2 regions of the Streptomyces sp. NBC_00328 genome follow, and region 1 is predicted to be linked to the other one. Evidence: riboswitches for the same ligand, from Rfam matches in the RefSeq annotation. Region 1 holds a riboswitch; the other holds the start of a gene.
What was found. Region 1 has a riboswitch for thiamine pyrophosphate ahead of OG485_RS04880 (purine-cytosine permease family protein). Riboswitches for the same ligand answer to the same signal wherever they lie in the genome.
Positions count from the first base shown of each region.

Region 2: it holds a riboswitch for thiamine pyrophosphate, as region 1 does, so the genes downstream of both, thiO (glycine oxidase ThiO) here and OG485_RS04880 (purine-cytosine permease family protein) in region 1, are expected to answer to the same signal.

Region 1 covers NZ_CP108013.1:1,138,565-1,141,963, forward strand. Annotated here, with positions in the region: gene OG485_RS04870 (phospholipase) at 1-256, opposite strand, end outside; gene OG485_RS04875 (alpha/beta fold hydrolase) at 388-1,221, opposite strand; TPP riboswitch at 1,566-1,660, shown strand; gene OG485_RS04880 (purine-cytosine permease family protein) at 1,652-3,052, shown strand; gene thiD (bifunctional hydroxymethylpyrimidine kinase/phosphomethylpyrimidine kinase) at 3,118-3,399, shown strand, end outside.
Region 2 covers NZ_CP108013.1:3,136,538-3,139,936, reverse strand. Annotated here, with positions in the region: gene OG485_RS13765 (thiazole synthase) at 1-19, opposite strand, end outside; gene thiS (sulfur carrier protein ThiS) at 23-223, opposite strand; gene thiO (glycine oxidase ThiO) at 220-1,386, opposite strand; TPP riboswitch at 1,384-1,496, opposite strand; gene OG485_RS13750 (hypothetical protein) at 1,547-1,924, shown strand; gene OG485_RS13745 (NAD(P)/FAD-dependent oxidoreductase) at 1,957-3,195, shown strand; gene OG485_RS13740 (Rv2175c family DNA-binding protein) at 3,259-3,399, shown strand, end outside.

The sequences.
Region 1 (3,399 bases):
CCGCGCTGTCCGTGCTTTCGAGTACGGAGGCGGAACCGCTCCGGCGCAGGGTCCACTGCTGGCGGTCCTCGTTTCCCTTGGGGTTGTGCTGGACGACCGCGCCCGCGCTGTCGGCCGCGTTCAGTCCCGTGACGGCGCTCTGGACGAAGTAGGTGCCCGCGACGGGGACTTCGGCGGCGCCGGCGGGCGCGGGGACGGCGAAAACGGAGCCCAGTACAGCGGTGGCGGCGAGCAGGGAGCGTCGGCTCGGTCTCATGGCACGTGATCCCTTCCTGTGGGGAGCATGAGCATGCCATGCAGCGACACAGGGGCGGGCGATGGCGGTACGGATCGCGTCAGTGGGTATGACCCCGGGCCGATGGCTTTCCGCACACCCGCCGGGTGAGGTCAGCCGCCGCCGGCTCGCGTGCCGGGGTGCTCGATCCGCGTGACGAACGCGGCGATGTCGGCCACCACGCGTTCGGGCTGTTCCCAGTGGAGGCAGTGGCCGGTCTCCGGGTAGGCGAGAAATTCCGCGCCGTGCACCGCGTCCAGGATGGTCTGCTGGTCCTCTCGGGGCAGGAACTCGTCCTGTTCACCCCAGATGACGAGTGTGGGCACCAGGATGCCGCCGAGGGTCGCGCGGAGATCGGCGTCGAGGAGACCGCGGGCCGTGTCCTTCCAGACGTACGCGGGAAGCTTGAGATTCTCCTCCACCATGGTCTCGACGAACCCCCGGGCGATCGGGCGGTTCACCGTATCGGCCAGGAAGTCCTCGACGAACGCGCGGGGCACGGGATCGGCCAGATCCTCCATGGCGCCGGCCATCCTGGTCACCGCCTGCTTGTCCGCGAGGGTGCCGGGGACACCGAGCAGGACCAGGCCCGCGATGCGGTCGGGATGGCTGCCGGCGACGATCCGGGCCGGTACGCCGCCGCTGGACGCCCCGACCAGGACGGCCCGGGGGATGTCGACCGCGTTCAGGAAGTCCACCAGGTCGGCGGCGAAATCGTCCGGAGTGTAGCCCTCCGTGGGCCGACCGGCATCACCGTGCCCGCGCTGCGTGGGCGCGTATCCGTGCAGGGACGCGGGAAGGCGCCTCAGCAGCGGTTCGAAGGACCACCAGGAGTCGGCCAGACCGTGCACGAAGACGACCGGCGTACCACTGGGGTAGCCGGCTTCGGCGTACGGGAGCGCGAGACCTTCCCGCACCTGCGCGGACTTCAGGGAGATCACGGTCACGGCACTCTGCCTCCTTCCGCCCGGCCACCGGGTCCGGGAACCCGGGAGCGGAGAGCGGGCGGCGATCACTTCCGACAGTACCGAGGGGCGGCACGCGCCGCGCTGCGAACGGGCCCGCTCGCGCCGTTCGAATGAACCGGAGCGTGCGCGGGCGGGCGCTGGTCCGGTGAGTGAGCCCATGAGGGGACGCTTCCGAAGGGGACCTGGGGTCACGGCCCCGGAGGGCTCCCGGACGGTCCGGCCCGTGTCCGGTGGTGGCGCCGCCCGTACACAGGAGCTGAGCACGGGTTCTGCCCGGGGGACCCACTCCCGCTCGGTCCCCGGGAGCAGTTAGTGTGTCCGTCGTACCGGACACGGGGTGCCCCGTCCGAGGGCTGAGATCACACCCGTCGAACCTGAACCAGTTCATACTGGCGGAGGGATGTCTTCCATGCCATTGGCGCATGTTCCCGGCGGGCTGCCCGCCGACAGCCGGCCCGCCGTCTTCGACGGACGGATGCCCGCCGCACCCGGCGACCTGCGGGTGGAGGGGCACGGCATCGAGCCGGTTCCCGAGAGCAACCGGTACGGCGGGGCCGGGCGCCTGTTCACCGTGTGGTTCGCCCCGAACCTGACGATGACGGGCGTGTTCACCGGCACCATCGGGATCGCGCTGGGCCTGGACTTCGGCACCGCGCTCGCCGCGGTCGTCCTCGGAACCGTGATCGGCGCCCTGCCCACCGCCTACCTCAGCACCTGGGGCGGGCTCACCGGCACCGGCCAACTCCCGCTCGCACGGCTCGCGTTCGGCCGGGCGGTGGTACTGCCCGGGATGCTCCAGTGGCTGTCCTCGGTCGCTTGGGACGCGTTGATCGGCCTGTTCGGCGGGGATGCGCTGGCGCGGCTGTGCGGCTGGCCGTTCTGGCTCGGCGTACTGGTCATGATGGCCGCTCAGGGGGCCCTCGGCGTCCTCGGCTACGAAGCCATACACCGCCTGCAGATCGTCATGACGTTCGTGCTCGCCGTGGCCTTCGCGGTGATCGCCTGGCGGATGCTCGACGGGGTCCACCCCACGACGACCGGATCCGCGACGGGCGCCGACCGAGCCGGCGCGTTCGTGCTCACCAGCACCATCGCGCTGAGCCTCTCGCTGTCCTGGGCGCCGTACGCCGGTGACTTCAGCCGCTATCTGCCGCGTTCGACGTCCCGGCCGCGGATGTTCTGGTGCACCCTGCTCGGGCTCGTCGCATCCTTCGTCGCCGTGCAGGTCCTCGGGCTGTGGGGCGCGTCGGTGCTGACCGACCAGACGGCGGCGGGCGTGGACTCGCTGCTGGGCGGCGGCGCCGCGGGAGCGTTCGGGCTGCTGGCCGTGGCACTCGCCGCGGTGTGCAGCAACGCGATGAACGACTACAGCGGTTCGCTGGCCCTGCAGACCCTGGGTGTGCGGATGCCGCGCCCGTTGGCGGCCGCCCTGGCCGCCGCGCTCGGCTTCCCGCTGGTGCTGTGGATGCACGCCGCCGACACCACGGCCCGCTTCCAGAACGTGCTGTTGTTCGTGGGCTATTGGATCCCCGGGTTCGTCGCGATCGTCGTCGTCGACTGGATCGCCCGGGGGCGGGAACGTGGGGACGCCCCGGTCGACGTCGCCGTCGAGATGTCCCGTCCGCGCCCCGGATGGCCGTCGCTGGTGGCCTTCGTCGCGGCGTTCGGCGCGGCGGTGCCGTTCATGGACACGGGCCTGTACGTCGGTCCGGTGGCCGACGCGCTGCACGGCGCCGATCTCTCGTACTACGTGGCGTTCCTCGTCGCCCTCGCCCTCTACGCCCCGCTGCGGATGCGCCGCCGCGTCTGAGGGCCGCCCGTCGCTCCGCCGGTCCAGGGCTTCGGGCCCGCGGCCGTATCCGAGAGGAACACCTCATGACCGCCCCGCCCCGCGTCCTGACGATCGCCGGCTCCGATTCCGGCGGAGGCGCAGGAATCCAGGCCGACTTGAAGACCATGCTCGCGCTGGGCGCCCACGGGATGAGCGTGCTCACCGCTGTGACCGCGCAGAACTCCGTGGGTGTGCAGGGGGCTTGGGAGCTGCCCGAGGAGGCGGTACGCGCCCAGTACCGCAGTGTGGTCGACGACATCGGCGTCCAGGCCGTGAAGACGGGGATGCTCTCGTCGCCCGGACTCGTCACCACGGTCGCCGAGTTG
Region 2 (3,399 bases), 2.0 Mb from region 1:
CGAAGGGGTCGTCTGCCATGGGTCAGCCTCCTTGGACGGCGGTGAGGACCTCGACGCGGTCGCCCTCGGCGAGCGGGGTGGAGGGCCACTGCGCGCGCGGGACGACGGTTTCGTTCAGGGCGGCGGCCACCCCGGACGACGACGGGGTGAGGGTCGCGACGAGCGCGTCGAGAGCGGTTCCCGCGGCGATCAGCCGCCGCTCCCCGTTGACGACGATGTTCATACGTGCAGCTCCGTGCGGGCCGTGGCGCCGAAGCGCAGGGGGGTGAAGGGGCGGGCTTCGGCGGGGAGTTCGCCGGTGGTCAGGACGTGGGCCAGCACGTCTCCGGTCACGGGCGTCAGGAGCACACCGTTGCGGTGGTGCCCGGTGGCCAGCAGCAGCCCGTCCAGCGCGCTCGGGCCGAGCAGCGGCGCGTTGTCGGGCGAGCAGGGGCGCAGCCCCGCGCGGGTCTCGGTGAGCGGCAGTTCGGTGATCCCGGGGACCAGCTCGTGGGCGTCGCGCAGCAGCTCGTACACGCCGCCCGCCGTCACGGTGGTGTCCCAGCCCAGCTCCTCGCTGGTCGCGCCCACCACGAGCTCGCCGTTCTCGCGCGGCACCAGATAGACGTGGCTGCCGCGCACCACGGCCCGCACGGTGCGATGGAGGAAGGGCGCGTACCGCGCCGGCACGGTCAGCCGCAGTACCTGCCCCTTGACGGGGCGCACCGGCGGCACGACGTCGTCGGGGACGCCCGCCAGGCGGCCGCTGAGGCTGCCCCCGGCGAGCACCACCTGACCCGCGCCGAGCCCGGTGCCGTCCGCGGTGACGACCCCGGTGGCCCGTTCCCGTACGACGGTCAGACGCTCCGCCCAGGTCCGGTGCATGACCACCCCGGCCCGCTCGCAGGCCGTGACCAGGGCCGCCGTGAGGCGCCTCGGGTCGATCTGGTGGTCGCCGTCGACCCGCAGACCCCCGCGCACGCCGGGCGCGAGCATCGGCTCCAGGCGGCGGCACTCACGGCCGCTCAGCCACTCGGACTCCAGCCCCGACCGGACCTGCAGCGCGTGCAGTTCCCGCAGATGGGCGCGGTCGTCGGCGTCCAGAGCGACGGCCAGCGTGCCGCTCCGGCGGTAGCCGAGGTCCTGGCCGGTGGCCTCGGTGAGCTCGGCGGCGAAGTCCGGATAGCGGCGCGCCGAGGCGAGGTTGAGGCCCAGCAGGGTCTCCTCGCCGAAGTGCAGCTCGGTGACGGCGGCCAGCATCCCGGCCGCGACCTGCGCGGCCCCGCCGCCCGGCTCGGGGTCCACGAGCGCGGTCGTGAACCCGCGCTGCGCGGCCCGCCAGGCCGTCACCAGACCGATGATTCCGCCCCCGACGACGAGGACGTCCGACGAACGTGCAGACGGCATGGGCGTCCAGCCCCTCCCTTCGCCGGCATGACCCGGATCAGGTTCGTACGGTCGGAGGCCGCCCAGCCTCCCTCTCAGCCCGGTGCGTCCGGGCTCCCGCGAGTGCTTTACGTTGGCCACCCTAGCCCGCCCCCTCTGTCTCAGTAAGGGAGCCTCCACCATGGCGCGACCGCTCGACGGCCTCGTGCTCGCCCCCGTCGCCGACCAGGCCCCGGGCCAGGTGGGCACCGGCACCCGGTTCACGTACCACGAGCGGGACGGCGTGGTCTGGGCCGACTACGCGGGCGGCGACATCGTCCGCGGACACCTCGTCGGCACCCGCGAGGGCGACCGCCTCGACTTCCGGTACGTACAGCTCAGGCGCGACGGGACCACCGCGTCCGGCCACTGCGTGTCGGCCGTCGTGGAACTGCCCGACGGGCGCCTGCGGCTGGAGGAGAGCTGGACGTGGGAGTCGCAGCCGGGCGCCGGGACGAGCGTGGTGGAGGAGCCGCGCGCGACCGGCCGTGTGGAACAGGTCACCGAGCACGTCCGCTGACTGACGAATCGTCACGTGTCTAAGGTGATCAGGTGAGCGATCAGACGCAGGCACAGTCACCGTCGCAGGGGCCCGCGGCCCGGCGGGTCGTCGTGGCGGGCGCGGGCATGGCCGGGGTGCAGACCGCGGTCGCCCTGCGCGAACAGGGCTTCACGGGCACCGTCACGCTGATCGGCGCGGAGCCGCATCAGCCGTACGACCGGCCCCCGCTGTCCAAGGCCGTCCTGCTCGGCAAGGCCGAGGGCTCCGCCTTCGACATCGACTTCGAGGCCCTGGACATCGACCTCAGACTGGGCAGCGAGGCGCTCGGTGTGCGCCCCGGCGACCACGAACTGGACACGGACGCGGGGCCCGTCCCGTACGACGTCCTGGTCGTCGCCACCGGCGCCGAACCGATCCGGCTCCCCGGCGCCGAAGGCGTGCCCGGCGTGCATCTGCTGCGCACCCTGGACGACGCCGACCGGCTGCGTCCCGTTCTCACCCGGCAGCACGACATCGTGGTGGTCGGAGCGGGCTGGATCGGCGCCGAGTTCGCCACGGCGGCGCGCGAGGCGGGCTGCGCGGTCACGGTCGTCGAGGCCGCCGACCGGCCGCTGGCCGAGGCGCTGCCCGCCGAGGTGGCCGCCCCGATGGCCGCCTGGTACGCGGACAGCGGGGCCTCGCTGCGCACCAGCGCGCGCGTGGAGCGCGTCGAGCCCGGGGCGGTCGTCCTGGACGACGGCTCCCGGGTGCCCGCGGACGCCGTCGTGGTCGGGATCGGCGCGCGGCCCGCCACGGCCTGGATCGCCGGCTCGGGCATCGAACTCGGCGCCCACCGCGAGATCGTCGCCGACGACCACCTGCGCACCTCCCTGCAGGACGTCTACGCGGTCGGCGACTGCGCCTCCTTCCCGTCCGGACGCTACGAGGAACGCCTCCTCGTCCACCACTGGGACAACGCCCTCCAGGGCCCGCGCACGGTCGCCCTGAACATCGTCGGACAGACGCCGGCCGCCTACGACCCCGTGCCGTACTTCTGGTCCGAGCAGTTCGGCCGCTTCGTCCAGTACGCCGGCCACCACACGCCCGCCGACACCCTGGTCTGGCGCGGCGACCCCTCGGGAGCCTCCTGGTCGGTGTGCTGGCTGCGCGAGACACGGCTCGTCGCCCTCCTGGCGGTGGGCCGCCCGAGGGATCTCGCCCAGGGCCGCAGGCTGATCGAGGCGGGCGCCACCATGGATCCGGAGCTGCTCGCGGACGCGTCGAGGCCGCTGAAGGGCGCCACGGTCTGATCCGGCACCCAGGTCGGGCGCCCTCGGCTTCCGACTGCCGGTCCGGGATGGCAGGCTTGTCCCGTGACCGAGATTGACGCAAAGATCGATGCTCTCGTCCCCGCCTGGCTCACCCTCCCCGACATCGCCGAACAGTTCGGCGTCGAGGTGACGCGCGTCCGGCAGCTGGTCAAGGACGGCCAGCTGATCGCCGTACGCCGTGGT